3 regions of the Allofournierella sp. CML151 genome follow, and region 3 is predicted to be linked to each of the others. Evidence: riboswitches for the same ligand, from Rfam matches in the RefSeq annotation. Region 3 holds a riboswitch; each other region holds the start of a gene.

Evidence for each region. A riboswitch is a leader RNA that binds a small molecule or an ion and turns the genes downstream of it on or off. The one in region 3 is predicted to bind lysine.
Region 1: it holds a riboswitch for lysine, as region 3 does, so the genes downstream of both, dapA (4-hydroxy-tetrahydrodipicolinate synthase) here and PH256_RS15255 (ABC transporter substrate-binding protein/permease) in region 3, are expected to answer to the same signal.
Region 2: it holds a riboswitch for lysine, as region 3 does, so the genes downstream of both, PH256_RS10275 (alanine/glycine:cation symporter family protein) here and PH256_RS15255 (ABC transporter substrate-binding protein/permease) in region 3, are expected to answer to the same signal.

What each region holds. Positions count from the first base shown of each region.
Region 1 covers NZ_JAPNNW010000013.1:16,243-21,944, reverse strand. Annotated here, with positions in the region: gene dapD (2,3,4,5-tetrahydropyridine-2,6-dicarboxylate N-acetyltransferase) at 1-367, opposite strand, end outside; gene dapA (4-hydroxy-tetrahydrodipicolinate synthase) at 446-1,333, opposite strand; lysine riboswitch at 1,434-1,604, opposite strand; gene PH256_RS10175 (amidohydrolase) at 1,771-2,874, shown strand; gene PH256_RS10170 (peptide ABC transporter substrate-binding protein) at 3,190-4,881, shown strand; gene PH256_RS10165 (ABC transporter permease) at 5,076-5,702, shown strand, end outside.
Region 2 covers NZ_JAPNNW010000013.1:36,136-41,837, forward strand. Annotated here, with positions in the region: gene asnS (asparagine--tRNA ligase) at 104-1,489, shown strand; gene PH256_RS10270 (WD40/YVTN/BNR-like repeat-containing protein) at 1,743-3,338, shown strand; lysine riboswitch at 3,438-3,616, shown strand; gene PH256_RS10275 (alanine/glycine:cation symporter family protein) at 3,751-5,232, shown strand; gene PH256_RS10280 (amidohydrolase) at 5,305-5,702, shown strand, end outside.
Region 3 covers NZ_JAPNNW010000005.1:102,605-108,306, forward strand. Annotated here, with positions in the region: gene PH256_RS05550 (M42 family metallopeptidase) at 1-803, shown strand, start outside; lysine riboswitch at 894-1,072, shown strand; gene PH256_RS15255 (ABC transporter substrate-binding protein/permease) at 1,226-2,866, shown strand; gene PH256_RS05565 (amino acid ABC transporter ATP-binding protein) at 2,886-3,635, shown strand; gene PH256_RS05570 (branched-chain amino acid aminotransferase) at 3,719-4,786, opposite strand; gene PH256_RS05575 (phosphate ABC transporter substrate-binding protein) at 5,280-5,702, shown strand, end outside.

The sequences.
Region 1 (5,702 bases), on a different contig from region 3:
TGGTGCCCTCGCCGATGACAGCTCCAATGTTGATGATGGCGCCCATCATGATGACCGCCGCGTCGCCGATCTCCACCTGCTCTCGGATGATGGCGCCCGGCTCGATGCGGGCATTGATGCCCTTCAGGTCCAGCAGGGGAATGGCCGAATTGCGGCAGTCGTTTTCCACCACCATGTCCTCAATTTTATCCGCATTGGCCTCCAGAATGGGGCCAAGCTCCTTCCAGTCGCCAAACACGATCTTGGCACCGGTGCCGAACACCTTGGCGGAGCCGTAGTTCAGGGGCTCCTTCTCCTGAATGGTGATCTTCACCGGGGTCTTCTTCTCGGCGTTTGCGATGTACTGAATAATCTGTTCTGCGTTCACGTGTCTTTTCCCACCTTGTTGCTTTGTTTTGGCCGTTCTATTATGCCACATTCCCGGCCATTTTTCAAACCCCTGCGCTCAAACCAGTCCGGCAGCCTTCAGGGCAGCGGTCAGCTTGGCCTTTGCGGCTTCACCCATGGGCCCCAGAGGCTGGCGATAACCACCCACATCCATGCCCATCTGGTTCATGGCCTCCTTCACGGGGATGGGGTTTACCTCCAGGAACAGACCGTTGATCACGTCCAGCAGGCCCAGCTGGGTCTCCAGCGCCTTCTGCCGGTCCCCGTTCAGATAGTTCATGACCATATCGTGGGTCTGGCGGGGCAGAATGTTGGCCAGCACCGAGATCACGCCGCTGCCGCCCAGCGACAGAATGGGCAGAACCATATCATCATTGCCGGAATAGAGGGCGAAATCCTCGTTCACATAGCGGGCGATCTTGGCGGTGTAGCTCAGGTTGCCGGAGGCCTCCTTGATGCCCATGATGTTGGGATGGGTCGACAGGCGGCGCACCACATCCTCGGAGATACCGCAGCCGGTGCGGCCGGGCACATTGTACAGAATGCAGGGGATATGCACTGCATCCGCCACCGTCTTGAAGTGGTTGTACATACCCTCCTCATTGGTCTTGTTGTAGTAAGGAGTGATCAGCAGCAGACCGTCCGCCCCCAGCTTTTCAAAGCTCAGGCTCTTTTCCAGCATGGTCTGAGTGCAGTTGGAACCGCTGCCCGCAATCACCGGCACCCGGCCGGCCACCCGCTTGACCACGAATTCGCAGACTGCGTCGTCCTCCTCATGGCTCATGGCCGAGCTCTCGCCGGTGGTGCCCAGAATCAGCAAACCATCGGTGCCGTTTTCCAGGTGGAAGTCCACCAGCTGGGCCAGTTTTTCAAAATTAACGCTTCCATCCTCATGGAAGGGGGTGATCAGGGCCACGATGGAGCCCTTCAGATTCTTTGCGGTCATAACGGCTGCTCCTCTCTCTATTTGTAAGCTTGCATACAACAAAAAACGCGCCGGAAGGGCGCTGCGGCCTTACCGGCGCGTGGACAATACCACCGCTTACAGGTAAGATAGCGCCCCCGCGGTCCTTCCGCGGACAGTGCCGCGGGTATTCCCCGGGGCCCCATCGGCGCCGCCGTGCCCGGATGCGCCGATTCGGCGGGCTTGCCCCGCCCCACGCTCCGTGCCTGCCGGCTCCTGTGGGGTTCATCGCACCCGCGCCTCTATCCATATATCTGCATCATAGCACGCTATCAAGGTGAAGTCAACGGCTTTTTCCTTCTTTTCCCCGGCGTTTCCGCGCTTGTGCATCCGGGCCGGGTGCCTTATAATAGGAGCAAAACGCAAACAAAAGCCGGCGTACCATGCTATGCCACCGGCTGAGAGGGGAGAGACATTTCATGACGCAGCAGCTGCTGACCCAATACCGCCGGGACCTGCACCAGATCCCGGAAACCGACTTTGACCTGCCCGAAACCCTGGCCTATATCCGCCGGGTGCTGGAGCAGTATCCCTGCACCCTGTTTTCGCCCTGCGAAAGCACCCTGTGCGCCTACTTTGACGCAGGCAAGCCCCACACTGCTGCCTTCCGGGCCGATATGGACGCTCTGCCCATCGCCGAGCGCAGCGGCTGCGACTACGCCTCCCGCCACGAAGGCAAAATGCACGCCTGCGGTCACGACGGCCACATGGCCATGGTGCTGGCGCTGGCCGGGCGGGTGAGCGAAGTGCTGGACAAGCTGCCCCGGAACGTGCTGCTGGTGTTCCAGCCCGCCGAGGAGACCACCGGCGGCGCAAAACTGGTGTGCGACAGCGGCGTGTTTGAAGAATACCACTGCGACCGGATCTTCGGCTGGCATCTTTGGCCGGACCTGCCTGCCGGAGCCATCGCCAGCCGACCCGGTCCGCTGCTGGCCCGCTCCAGTGAGGTGACCGTGACCGTAACCGGCAAAAGCAGCCACGTGGCCAAGCCCCACGAGGGACGGGATGCATTGTATGCCGCTTCCGCCTTTTTGTGCGAGAGCTACCGGCGGATGGAGCTGCTGGGCCGGGCGGAGGAGCCCCGCCTGCTGAAATTCGGCAAGCTGACCAGTGGTCAGGCCCGCAATGCCATCAGCGACTCCAGCCTGCTGCTGGGCACCCTACGGGTCTATTCCGACGAGATGTTCAACGCCGCCGAGGCCATGCTGCGGGATCTGGCCAACACCCTCGAGCGGGAAACCGGCTGCAGCTTTACCATCGCCTTCTCGGCCGGCTATCCGCCGGTGCGCAACGACCAGGCCCTGTTTGAGCAGGCTCGCACCGCCCTGGCTGAGCTCCAGGTGCTGGACGAACCGCTGATGATCTCGGAGGATTTTTCCTTCTATCAGCAGCAGCTGCCCGGTCTGTTTTTGCTGCTGGGCACCGGAACCGGTATTCCTCTGCATGCGGATACCTTCGATTTTGACGAAAGCGTGCTGGCCGCCGGACTCGCTGCAGACGAACTGCTACTGTTCTTGAACTGAATACACTTTTTTCTTGAATTCCCCATAGAACTGCTTGCCCTTGTTATTGCAAGCAGTTCTATGGGATTTTTTGTTTGCTTATCAAGGACATATCTCCAGCAAATCGCCTGTTTTCACACTTTTTTCACTTGTATCCCTATGCATTTTCACAAAATACTTTCTCACTGTTTGACTTTATCACTTTCGCGCAGTATAACGCTAAACAACGACAGAGATGTCAGGGGCCGGCGGGCAGATTCCCGCCGGGCTGCCTGCTCTTTTTTCGTTTCAAGGGGTTTGCGAAGATCCAATCCAAAAAGAGAGGAGCACACACACATGAAACTTTGGAAACGCATGGGCGCCGCCGCACTGGCCGGTGCACTGGCGCTGAGCATGGTCGCCTGCGGCGGCGGCGACGCTGCAGCCAGCGGCACTTCCACCGCGGCGTCCTCTTCCGGCACTGCGGCCGCAACCGGCAGCAACGTGCTGAATGTTATGACTGAGGTCGAGGTCGCCTCGCTGGACCCCCAGCTGGCCACCGACGGCACCAGCTTTGAGGTAATCGCCGACTTCACCGACGGCCTGATGCAGATGGACGCGGACGGTCAGCCCGTTCCCGCCATTGCCGAGAGCTACGAGGTGAGCGAGGACGGCTGCACCTACACCTTCCACCTGCGTGAGGATGCCAACTGGTCCAACGGCGATCCCGTTACCGCCAACGACTTCGTGTTCGCCTGGCAGCGCGCGGCTGATCCCGCCACCGCCTCCGAGTACAGCTACATGATGAGCGACATCGGCCAGATCAAGAACGCCGCCGAGATCATCGCCGGCGAGATGGATAAGAGCGAGCTGGGCGTCACCGCAGTGGACGAAAAGACCCTGCAGGTGGAGCTGACCGTTCCCGTTCCCTACTTCCTGAACCTGATGTATTTCCCCACCTTCTACCCGGTGAACCAGGCATTCTATGAGGGCCTGGCTGAGGGCACCTTCGGAACCAGCCCGGACACCGTGCTGAGCAACGGCGCCTTCATTCTGGACAGCTACGAGCCCGCGGCTCTGTCCTTCAGCCTGGTGAAGAACCCCGACTACTACGACGCTGACAAGGTCCAGCTGGACGGCCTGAACTACCAGGTCATCAAGGACAGCCAGCAGGCCTTCATGAGCTACCAGAACGGCGATCTGGACATCGTCAAGCTGAGCGGCGACCAGGTGGACCAGGTTCAGGGCGACCCTGAGCTGAGCGTACACGGCGCCGGCTACCTGTGGTACCTGACCTTGAACATGGACGGTGTACCCGCTCTGGCCAACCAGAATCTGCGCCTGGCTCTGACCCACGCCATTGATCGTACCTCCATCGTGGAGGACGTGGTGAAGGACGGCTCTCTGGCCACCTACACCGCCGTTCCCCCGCAGTTTGCCACCGGCCCGGACGGCAGCGACTTCTCGGAAGATCAGACCATGTTCCAGGATGTCTGCAGCGACGATCCCGCCAAGGCTGCCGAGTACCTGGAAGCCGCCAAGGCTGAGCTGGGCCAGGATACCTTCACCTTCCAGCTGCTGGTGGAGGACACCACCGAATCCCAGAACGTGGCCGCTGTTATCAAGGAGCAGGTGGAAACCAACCTGCCCGGCGTGACCATGGAGATCAAGGTTGAGCCCAAGAAGCAGCGCGTTGAGGACATCCAGGAAGGCAACTACGAAGTCTGCCTGACCCGCTGGGGCCCCGACTACGCCGATCCCATGACCTACCTGAACATGTGGATCACCGATAACAACAACAACTACGGCAAGTGGAGCAATGCCGAGTACGACGCCATCATCGCCGACTGCACCACCGGCCAGTACGTAAGCGACGCTTCCGCTCGCTGGCAGGCCCTGTACGACGCGGAGAAGATCATCATGGACGAGGCTGTTATCGTTCCCGTTTACACCAAGGCCGATGCCTGCATGATCAAGTCCAATGTGACCGGCGTGGACTTCCACCCCGTTGCTCTGAACCGCGTGTTCAAGAGCGCCACCAAGGGCTAAGGCCCTTTGAACCGCCCGTTCCGCGGGCGGGACAATTCCGATAACCCCCTGAATTTTATGCCGCACAGCTTCCCTTGGCTTTGCAAGGCAAGGGAAGCTTGTGCGGCTTTTTTGTCCGGCGGGCGCATTGCGGCGCCCGGCCCCGTTCAGGGTTTCTTGTATCAAAAGACTGTATCAAAAGAGGGAGATCGCTTGTGAAAAGTTATATTCTGAAACGAGTGCTCATCTCGGTATTCACCCTTCTGGCCATTACGCTGGTGCTGTTCTGCCTGCTGCAGCTCATGCCCGGCTCCCCCTTCAACGACGAGAAGCTCACCGAAGACCAGCGCATCGTCTTGAACGAAAAATACGGTCTGGATCAGCCGGTGCTGGTCCAGTTCGGGCGGTATGTGGCCAACCTGGTGCAGGGTGATTTCGGCGTGAGCTACAACATCAGCAAAAACACCCCCATCAGCCAGCTCATTCAGACCCGCCTTCCCATCAGCATTCAGGTGGGCGGCATGGCCGTTGCCCTGGGCGCGGTGCTGGGGCTCATTCTGGGTGTGATCGCCGCACTGAACCACAACACCTGGCTGGACAGCCTGTGCACCGCCATCTCGGTGCTGGGCGTTTCGGTGCCAAGCTATGTATTTGCCCTGGCGCTCAGCTACACACTGGGCTTCCGGCTGAAATGGCTGCCCATGCTGTACTCCGCAAACACGCCGTTCCTTTCCAGCGTGATGCCCAGCATCGCGCTGAGCATGTTCACCATGGCCTCCATTGCCCGGTTCACCCGCAACGAGATGATGGAGGTGCTGGGCAGCGAGTACATGCTGCTGGCC
Region 2 (5,702 bases), on a different contig from region 3:
CGATCAGGCGGCAAGTTAGGTGGCACCGCGGATCCGGCAGCGATTCGTCCTAAGAAAAGGACGGGATCGCTGCCGGATTTTTCATTGTTAAAGGAGAGAAAACATGAAACGCATCGACATCAAGGCACTGTTCAGCGCTCCCCCGGCGGACGGCACCACCGTGACCGTGTGCGGCTGGGCCAAGACCGTGCGGGATTCCAAGAACATCGGCTTCATCGAGCTGAGCGACGGTACCTGCTTCAAGAACCTGCAGATCGTGTTCGAGGCCGGCAAGCTGGAGAACTACAAGGACGTGGCCAAGGCCGGCGTGGGTACCAGCATGCAGGTTGTGGGTCGTGTGGTGCTGACCCCCGGCGCCAAGCAGCCCCTGGAGATCAACGCCGACAGCGTGGAGCTGCTGGACGTATGCCCCTCCGATTATCCCCTGCAGAAGAAACGCCACAGCGTGGAGTTCCTGCGCACCATGCCCCATCTGCGTCCCCGCACCAACACCTTCGCGGCGGCCTTCCGTGTGCGCAGCACCGCGGCCTATGCCATCCACAAGTTCTTCCAGGAGAACGGCTTTGTGTATGTGCATACTCCGCTGATCACCGGTTCTGACTGTGAGGGCGCCGGCGAGATGTTCCGTGTGACCACCCTGGACCTGAACAACCTGCCCCGCACCGAGGACGGCAAGGTGGATTTCAGCCAGGATTTCTTCGGCCGCAGCACCAACCTGACCGTGTCCGGTCAGCTGGAGGGCGAGGCTATGGCGCTGGCCTTCGGTAAGATTTATACCTTTGGCCCCACCTTCCGCGCCGAGAATTCCAACACCCCCCGCCACGCCGCCGAGTTCTGGATGATCGAGCCCGAGATGGCCTTTGCGGACCTGACCGATTACATGGACAACGCCGAGGCCATGGTGAAGTACGTGATCGGCTATGTGCTGGAGCACTGCCCCGATGAGATGGCCTTCTTCAACCAGTTCTTCGACAAGGGCCTGCTGGAGCGCCTGAACGCTCTGGTGAACGCCGAGTTTGCCCGGGTCAGCTACACCGACGCGGTGGAGCTGCTGAAGGAGCACAACGACCAGTTCCAGTACAAGGTGGAATGGGGCGTGGACCTGCAGACCGAGCACGAGCGTTACCTCACCGAGCAGATCTTCAAAAAGCCGGTGTTCGTGACCGATTATCCCAAGGAGATCAAGAGCTTCTACATGCGCCAGAACGAGGACGGCAAGACCGTTGCCGCGGCCGATATGCTGGTGCCCGGCGTGGGTGAGCTGATCGGCGGCAGCCAGCGTGAGGAGCGCTACGAGCTGCTGAAGGCCCGCATGGAAGAGCTGGGCATGGATTGCACCGACTACACCTGGTACATGGATCTGCGCCGCTTCGGCAGCGCCAAGCATGCCGGTTACGGTCTAGGCTTCGAGCGCCTGATCATGTACTTGACCGGCATCCCCAACATCCGCGACGTTCTGCCCTTCCCCCGCACCGCCGGCGGTTTTTGAGCGGACTCGACCGGTAACGGGAAGCGGTACGCAAACGGGTACGCACCGGATTTTTCTCAGCGAGGTACGCCAGCACCCATTTGACGACTCGACCGGTTTCCCAAACAATAAACAAAACCCAATCAAGCCGGATGCACGCTTTTGCTGCGTGCATCCGGCTTTTTTGTTCCGCCAGATCGTCCGGGCTTGCCGGGGCGGTCTGCCCGCGGTATCATAAAGGCGAATGGATGTGCAAACAGGGGGGATGAACGGAATGAAGCGATGGATGACAGCGGCGCTCTGCCTGCTGCTGGCGGTCAGCCTCACCGGCTGCACCCTGCTGGAGCGGACTGCCGGTCAGGTCAGCGAAATCCTGTGGCGGATTGAACAGATGCTTTCCGCCCCGGCACAGCAGGAGTCCCAGCCTGCCCCCACGCCGGAGCCCCGCTGGGTGGAGCTGGAGGCCTACGATCTGATGCAGCAGGGTTTCGGTCCCTTCACCGATGCGCTGGAGGAATGGCTGCGCCAGGGTCTGGAGGATGCCGAAAACCTGAGCTGGAATCTGCATTCCCTGTCCCTGACTCTGGGCACAGACGGCCTGCCCCTTTCCATGGAGGCGGATTTGTATGCCTACCGGGATGGACAATTCCTCCAGGGGTACCGGATGGAATGGAACGCGGTCACCGGCCGTCTGTACCAGGATGTGAATAACGTGGGGACTCTGATGGATAGCGATGCCGGAACCAGCGCGGACACCTCGGAAAATCCCAACCTGCGGCTGGAGCTTGTGGCTGAGCGGCTGCGCGCCCTGCCTCAAGACGATCTGCAGATGGCGCTGGGCACTCCCCTTCTGGTGGAATTCACCGCCTTTTCCCGCCCGGAGGGCGGTCAGACTGTGGTGGACATGTCAGCGGCCCCGGAGGGCTTTGATCTGGCCATGTACCAGGCGGGACAATACGGCAAGGCGGATGGCTCCCCCACCTGGATGCTCACCGTGCGCCAGGCGGAGGATGAGGATCGGGCAGGTACCCGCACCGCACGCTTCTGCTTTGCGCCGGCGGACGAAGCACGCTGGCTGGGCAATCCGCAGCTGTATGAACAGACCGATATCCGGGTCACAAATGAGGGGCATCTGTTCTACACCCGGGACTGGGGCGAAAACTGGAACGCCCTGCCCAGCCGGTTCGAGGGACTGCTGGCGGAATGCATCGAAGCCTGCACCGCCGTGACCCGCAGCAGCTGGTATATCTCCCCGCAGGAGGACGGCCCGGTGGGCTTTGTGCTGGGCGGCGAACTGCCGGTGATCGTCTACAGCCCGGACGGCGGCACCACCTGGCGGGAACAGGCCATGGGCAGCTATCCCCACACGCCGGACCGGCGGATGCTCTGTGGGGCGCCGGACGGCACCCTATATGCGGCGGCGGGCTGCGACTGGAGCATGGGCACCGGCGGAAAGACCGAGCTGTTTCGCTGCTCCCCCGGCGGCGAGGGCTTTGAAGCGCTTGCACTGCCCGCCGAGGTGGATGGTCACTACCCCATCTGCGGCGTGGCGGCCGGTGCCGAAGGCGCGCTGGTGATCTCGGTGGAGACCTCCAGCGAAAACAACTGGCCGGACCTTTATTACAGCCCGGACCGGGGCGAAAGCTGGCAGACGCTGGAGCTGCCCTGGGAGGATGCACAGCTGGACGGTGTGGGGTTCTTGTACCGGGTGTCCTGGCTGCGGCAGCAGGAGGACGGCAGCTGGCAGCTCTGCCTGACCCAGGAACCCACCGGCGTGAACGGATACGACTGGTGCGCCGTTTTCGCTGCTCAGGCGGTGGATGGACCCTGGACCTATCAGGCAAAACAGCCGGACCCGGCCTCCTGTTGAGCAAAAATGGCTGAAAATGCACAAAAGACGTATAAAAATAAGAAAAAAGCCGTTGACAAGCGCGCATTACCGTTTTATTATAGGAAAGTAAATTGAATACCACACAATAGAGGCGCAAACCGTATGGTACTGCAAAGGGAGGCCTGCCGGCCAAAGATCTTTGCAGGAAGAGGCGGTTTGCCGAAACAGATTCCCAGGCGGCAGCGGGGTGTCTGTTGGGGTGCCGTCCAGCAGGCGGCGCACTCTCACTTGAACAAAGTGGTGGCGCTATTGGGGTTTTGTTCCGTTCTTTCACAGGGGGGTGGCGATGCAAATTCCGGCGTCGCGGCCCCTCTTTTTTTGCGGCATGGTCGGGGCGTGACGGGTGGTTGTGATGGTATCCGATGGAATACAAAGGAGGAATCACAACATCATGTCGAACTTTCTGAATGCCCTGAACAACATCATCTGGGGCCCGCCGCTGATCATCCTGATGATCGTTACCGGTGTGTACTTCACCCTGCGCACCAAGTTCTTCCAGGTACGTCACCTGGGCTACATCTTCAGCCGTACCCTGGGCCGGCTGTTCCACCGCACCGACGAGAGCGCCGATGAAAAGGGCCTGCTCACTCCCTACGAAGCCATTGCCACCGCTGTGGGCGGCTCGGTGGGCTTCGGCAACATTGCGGGCGTGGCCACCGCCGTGACCACCGGCGGCCCCGGCGCTGTGTTCTGGATGTGGCTCACCGCCTTCCTGGGCATGCTCATCAAGCAGGTGGAGGTGACCCTGGCGGTGTACTACCGCCGCACCGATGAAAACGGCGTGCCCTACGGCGGCCCCACCTACTATATGGAGCGGGGCCTTGGCGAGGAGCGCCACTGGGGCAAGCTGTGGCTGCCGCTGGCCTTTGTGTTCGGCATCGGCATCTTCTCCACCTTCTTCATCAGCGCCTCCACCTTCACCACCTCTGAGGTGGTGGCTCAGTCTCTGGGCGTTCCCCAGGCCATCGCGGCGCTGATCATTGTGCTGCTTCTGTACTTTATGATCTGGGGCGGCGTGAAAAAGCTGGGTCAGATTCTCACCAAGCTGGTGCCCATTATGAGCCTGTCCTACCTGATTCTGGGCATCATTATTATCCTCATGCATCTGGACAATCTGCTGCCCACCCTGGGCGCCATTTTTGGCGAGGCCTTCACCGGTTCCGCCGCGCTGGGCGGCTTTGCGGGCGCCAGCGTGTCCAAGGTGATCTCCACCGGCATGGCCCGCAGCGTATACTCCAACGAGGCTGGCTGGGGCAGCAGTCCCATGATCCACGCCTCCAGCCAGACCCGCCACCCGGTGGAGCAGGGGCTGTGGGGCTCCTTTGAGGTGTTTGTGGACACCTTCGTGGTCTGCACCATCACCGCCATCACCGTGCTGGTTTCCGGCGAGTGGACCAGCGGCGCCACCAACGCCACCCTGGCGCTGAATGTGTTCACCCACAACTTCGGCATGTTCGGCACCGTGATCCTGACCCTCATCATGGTGGTATTCTCGATCACCACCTCCGGTGGCTGGTATGCCTACTACGAAGTGGTACTGCGCCATCTGGCCAAGAACCATCCCCAGGTCAAGAAGTACCTGCTGCTCATGTTCAAGTACTTCTACGCAGTGCCTCCCTTCCTGCTGACTTTGTACCTGATCTATGTGGGCGATCTGAGCATCTGGACCCTGGTGGACATCACCAGCGGCATTCCCACCTTTGTGAACGTGGCGGTGATCCTGATTCTGTCCGGCCAGTACCTCAAGCTGCTCAAGGACTACAAGGCACGCTACATGCACATCGGCCAGGTGGACCCGAATATGGCCATCTTCTATGAAGATAAGCCCGAAGTAAAGGCAGCTTTGGAAAAAGAGAAGGCGGCTCAGAAATAATTCAACGCAGAACAATGCAGGCCGGGGCCTTTTTGAAGAGGCCCCGGCTTTTGACCAATGGAGGAACTTTTTATGCGTACTCTTTATGAAAACGGGCGGGTCTACACCGGCCAGCTGCCCCTGACCGAGGCCTTTGTGGTGGAGGACGGCCGCTTTGTCTTTGCGGGCGGCGCGGAGCAGGCCCGGCTGGCAGCCGGGCCGGAGGCCCAGGTGGTGGATCTGGAAGGGGCCTTTGTCTGCGCGGGCTTCAACGATTCCCACATGCATCTGCTCAACTACGGTTATGCACTGCAGGTGGCGGACCTGTCCAGCCACACCGGATCGCTGGCAGAGGTGCTGGACACCATGCGCGCCTTTTTGAAGGAGAAGAACTTCGCCCCCGGTCAGTGGGTGCGGGGCCGCGGCTGGAATCACGACTATTTCACCGATGAACAGCGCTTCCCCACCCGGCAGGATCTGGACCAGGTGAG
Region 3 (5,702 bases):
GCGTGAAGGCCAACGGCCGGCTGCGGCTCACCGCTCTGGGCGGCATGAACCCCAACAACGCCGAGGCCGAGAACGTGCGCATCTACACCCGGGAGGGCAAGGTCTACACCGGCGTGTGCCAGCTGACCGACGCCTCGGTGCATGTGAACGGCGACTACTCCAAGACCGAGCGCAGCTGGGATACCATGGAGGTTCTGCTGGACGAGATGGTCTTCTCCGAGGCCGAGGTCCACGCACTGGGCATCGAAAACGGCGACATCGTCTGCTTTGACCCCCGCACCACCGTCACCGAGAGCGGCTACATCAAGAGCCGTTTCCTGGACGACAAGCTGAGCGTGGCCATTCTGCTGGGCTATGCCCGTGCGCTGAAGGAGAGCGGCAAGACCACCCGGCGGGCGGTGTGGCAGCACATCACCGTGTTTGAGGAGGTGGGCCACGGCGGCTCCGCCTCGGTGCCCGAGGGTGTGGGCGAGGCCATCAGCGTGGACATGGGCTGCGTGGGCGAGGGCCTGGCCTGCAAGGAGCATCAGGTGTCCATCTGCGCCAAGGACAGCGGCGGTCCCTACCACTATGACGTGGTGAGCGGCCTGGTGGCGGCGGCCAAAGCGGCCGGTGTGGACTACGCGGTGGACGTGTACCCCCACTACGGCTCGGATGTGGAGGCCACCCTGCGGGCGGGCGCGGACCTGCGTCACGGCCTGATCGGCGCGGGCGTGTACGCCTCCCACGGCTACGAGCGCAGCCACGTGAAGGGCATGATGGCCACCTTCCAGCTGCTAAACGCTTACATCGAGACCGTTTAAAGCCGGATTTGATTACAAAAAAAGACCAAGTTTTCCACAGCGGCTTGACAAGCTGTGGAAAATAGAGTAATATGGCAACTAAATTCATATCGCTGTGATAGAGGCGCGGTGTTCAAGAGTAGCACGCGGCATTCGGGGCAGACCCCCGCCGCTGCAAAAGGGAACACCGCCGAAGGAAGCGAACCCGGTCTGGGGGGGCGCTTGCCTGGGTCGGCGGAGAAGATCCGCCGGACTGTCACGAAGTTTTTTCGTGAAGCGCTATCCAAGGGAAACCGAAGGGGCGGCCCGGCCGGGGCTGCCTGCAACGTGCCGCGTTCGTTTGCGGTGCGCACGGAGACTTCCGCGGGGCTGCTTTTCGAAAGGAAAGCAGCCCCGTTTTTTTGCGTGGCGGGCAGCGGTAAAGCAAAAGGAGGAAAAACACAATGAAAAAGATCGCAAGCCTTGTGCTGGCGCTGCTGCTGTTTGCCGCCCTTCCCGGCGGTCTGGCCGTTTCGGCCGAGGGCAGCGTGCTGGACGACAACACCCTGACGGTGGCCATGGAGTGCGCCTACGCCCCCTACAACTGGACCCAGCCGGATTCTTCCAACGGCGCGGTGCCCATCAAGGACAGCGCCGACTACGCCAACGGCTACGATGTGATGATGGCCAAGAAGATTGCCGAGGCTCTGGGTATGGAGCTGGAGATCGTGCGGCTGGACTGGGATTCCCTGGTGCCCGCCGTGCAGAGCGGCACCGTGGACTGCGTGATTGCGGGCCAGTCCATCACCAGTGAGCGGCTGGAGTCGGTGGATTTCACCGCCCCCTACTTCTACGCCTCCATCGTGAGCCTGACCCGGGCCGACAGCCCCTATGCCCAGGCCCAGGGCCTGAGCGAGCTGGCGGGCGCCACCGCCACCAGCCAGCTGGGCACCATCTGGTACGACGGCTGTCTGCCCCAGATTCCGGACGTCACCATCCTCACCCCGCAGGAATCCGCCCCCGCCATGCTGATGGCGCTGGAGACCGGCCGGGCAAATCTGGTGGTCACCGATATCCCCACCGCAAAGGCGGCGCTGAACGCCTACAGCGACTTCGTGCTGCTGGACTTCAACGACAGCGAGGATAATTTCCAGGTCTCCAGCGAGGATGTGAACATCGGCATCTCGGTGCAGAAGGGCAACACCGAACTGAAGGACGCCATCAACGGTGTGCTGGCCACCATGACCGAGGACGACTACAACGCCATGATGGATGAGGCCATTGCCATCCAGCCCCTGAGCGACGGCCTGCCCGAGGGCTTCTTTGCCCAGATCGGGTACCTGCTGCAGAACTACGGCACCAACTACCTGAAGGGTGCGGGCATCACCATCGTGATCGCGGTGATCTGCACCGCCATCGGCTGTGTGATCGGCCTTGGCTGCGGCATCGTGCAGACCATCCCGGTGGAAAAGCGGGACGGCATGGGCAAAAAGGTGCTGCTGGGCGCGGCCCGCGCCGTGCTGCGGGTGTATGTGGAGGTCTTCCGCGGCACCCCCATGATTCTGCAGGCGGTGCTGATCTTCTACGGCGCGGCCTTCCTGTTCGGCTGGAACCTGGACATGTGGACCGCCGCTCTGGTGATCGTATCGGTGAACACCGGCGCTTACATGGCCGAGTCGGTGCGCGGCGGCATTCTGTCCATCCCGGTGGGCCAGACCGAGGGCGCCAAGGCCATCGGCCTGACCCATGTGCAGACCATGACCAGCATCATTCTGCCCCAGGCGCTGCGCAACATCATGCCTCAGATCGGCAACAACCTGATTATCAATATCAAGGATACTTCCGTGCTGTTCATCATCGGCGTGGCCGAGCTGTTCAGCATCCACAAGGGCGTGGTGGGCGCCACTTACGCCTACTTCCCCTCGGCAGTGATCGAGATGGCCATCTATCTGGTGATGACTCTGGTCTGCTCGGCCATCCTGCGCTGGGTGGAAAAGCGGATGGACGGCGAATCCAGCTACGCGCTGGTGAAGCAGACCGGCGGCCTGAACGCCCCTCCCTATGTGGAGCACGGCAAGCCGCGCACCGGCAACCTGGACCTGTGAGAAAAGGGGGAAGAGCAAGATGAATACTACCGAAACCGGCGCCATTGTAGAGGTGCGCCACCTGAATAAATCCTTCGGCCCGCGGGAGATTCTGCGGGACATCAACTTCACCGTCTGCAAGGGCGACGTGACCACCATCATCGGCCCCTCCGGCAGCGGCAAGTCCACGCTGCTGCGCTGTTTGAACCTGCTGGAGACGCCCTCCGGCGGCGAGATTCTGTTCCACGGGCAGAACATCGGCGAGAGCGCCAACATCCCCGCCTACCGCACCAAGGTGGGCATGGTGTTCCAGTCCTTCAACCTGTTCTCCAACCTGACCGTGCTGGAGAACTGCATGCTGGGCCAGCGCAAGGCATTGAAGCGCAGCAAGGCCGAGGCGGAGCAGAAGGCTCTGTTCTATCTGGAAAAGGTGGGCATGGCCGAATATGTGAACGCCAAGCCCAGCCAGCTTTCCGGCGGCCAGCAGCAGCGGGTGGCCATCGCCCGGGCTCTTGCCATGGAGCCGGAGCTGCTGCTCTTCGACGAGCCCACCAGTGCCCTGGACCCGGAGATGGTGGGCGAGGTGCTGAACGTAATGCAGAAGCTGGCCGCCGAGGGCATGACCATGATCGTGGTCACCCACGAGATGGCCTTCGCCCGGGACGTGAGCAACCATGTGGTGTTCATGGCCGACGGCGTGATCTGTGAGGAGGGCGAACCGCACCAGCTGTTCGAGCAGCCGAAAAGCGAGCGCACCGCCGAGTTCCTGGCCCGCTTCCGGCAGGGCTGAGCCTCAAACAGAAAACAAAACAAGCAAAAAAGGCATCGGGAAAATTCCCGATGCCTTTTTGCTTTGTGTTGAAAAAGAAGCAATCAGACCTTCACGATCCAGCCCTTTTCGTCGGGCAGAACGCCCCACTGGATACCGGTGAGGGTGTCGTACAGGCGCTGGGTCACTTCGCCGATGTTGCCGTCGTTCACGGTCACCTCGTCGCCCTCGTAGTACAGCTTGCCCACCGGGCTGACCACCGCGGCGGTGCCGGTGCCGAACACCTCTTCCAGCTTGCCGGCGTGGGCGGCGTCCATGACCTCCTGAATGGACAGGCGGGTGTCGCAGTCCACGGTGTAGCCCCAGTCACGCAGCAGCTCGATGCAGCTCATGCGGGTGATGCCGGGCAGCACGGTGCCAACGGTGGGAGCGGTGCGGATGACGCCGTCGATCTTGAAGAAGCAGTTCATGCTGCCCACTTCCTCCACGTACTTGCGCTCCACGCCGTCCAGCCAGAGCACCTGGCTGTAGCCCAGGTCGTGGGCCTTCATCTGGCCCGCCAGGCTGGCTGCGTAGTTGCCGCCGCACTTGATGAAGCCGGTGCCGCCGGGAGTGGCGCGCACATACTCGTCCTCCACGTAGATCTTCACCGGGTCCAGGCCCTCGGCGTAGTAGGCGCCGGAGGGGGAGGCGATGACGATGAACTCATAGGTGGCGCTGGGCTTTACACCCAGGTGCGGCTCGGTGGCGATGGTGAAGGGGCGCAGGTACAGGCTGGTGCCGGGAGCGCTGGGCACCCAGTCACGGTCCACATCCACCAGAGCCTTCACCGCCTGCACGAAGTCCTCCACCGGGATGGTGGGGATGCACAGACGCTCGTGGGTGCTCTGCAGGCGCTCGGCGTTCTTTTCCGGGCGGAACAGCTGCACCTGGCCCTCGGCGGTGCGGTAGGCCTTCATGCCCTCAAAGCTCTCCTGGGCATAGTGGAAGACCATGGCGGCAGGGTCCAGCGAGATGGGCTGGTAGGGCTCGATGCGGGGCGAATGCCAGCCCTGGCCCTCGGTGTAGTCCATGCGGAACATATGGTCGGTGTAATGGGTGCCGAAGCCCAGATTGTTCTCATCGGGCTTTGCCTTGGGTGTGGTGGTTTTGGTTACTTTGATCTCCAACATGAAACAGGTCCTCCCTCTTGCGGCCGGTGGATATGCGCCGCCGCCTGTGATTGGCTTTTATAATGTGACCATTATAGAACCTGTTTGGTGCTTCCGTCAAGACTTTTTTGCTTTAAAAGGGTGGCCTGGTAGCGCGAAATAGCGAATTGACGCCGCACATGCCCTTTATATATAAGGAAAGCCCCCGCTTTTGGGAAAAGAAGAGGCTGGCAGGTGGTGAAATCCCTCACAAACATAAACTTAACATTGCCCCGGGCAGAAAGGGCGCGGATTCGTGGTTTTGTAAAATTTCTTTACATAAAATTGGGCAGTTTAACAAAAGCCTAACGGAACCATGCGGGCGGATTTTGCAAACCGGGCGGTATAATGATACCAGTTTCGCGGGAAAGCGAAGCACAAGCGAGACCGAAACTCCGCCCCCACAAAACACAGGAGCGGGGAGAGCGGAAGAAATTCATTGGAATGAATTGAGAAGAAGAGGGAGTAAGACAAGATGAAAATGAAGCGTTTTATGGCAATGGCTATTGCATGTGTTATGGCTGCCGGTCTGGTAGCCTGCGGCGGCTCTGAGAGCACCGCTACCACCAGCACCGCTGGTTCCACCGCCGGTTCCACCACCGCCAGCACTGCCGAAGAGACCACCGCTGACCTGAGCGGCGCGGTAGCCACCGGCGGCTCCACCAGCGTGGAGAAGGTGATCGGCGCTCTGAGCGAGGCTTTCATGGAAGCCAACCCCGGCGTGGACGTTACTTATGATCCCACCGGCAGCAGCGCAGGCGTGACCGGCGCTGCCGACGGCACCCTGGACATCGGCCTGTCCAGCCGCGCTCTGAAGGAAGAGGAGATCTCCAAGGGCCTGAAGGAGACCACCTTCGCCCTGGACGGCATCGCCATCGTGGTGAACACCGAGAACACC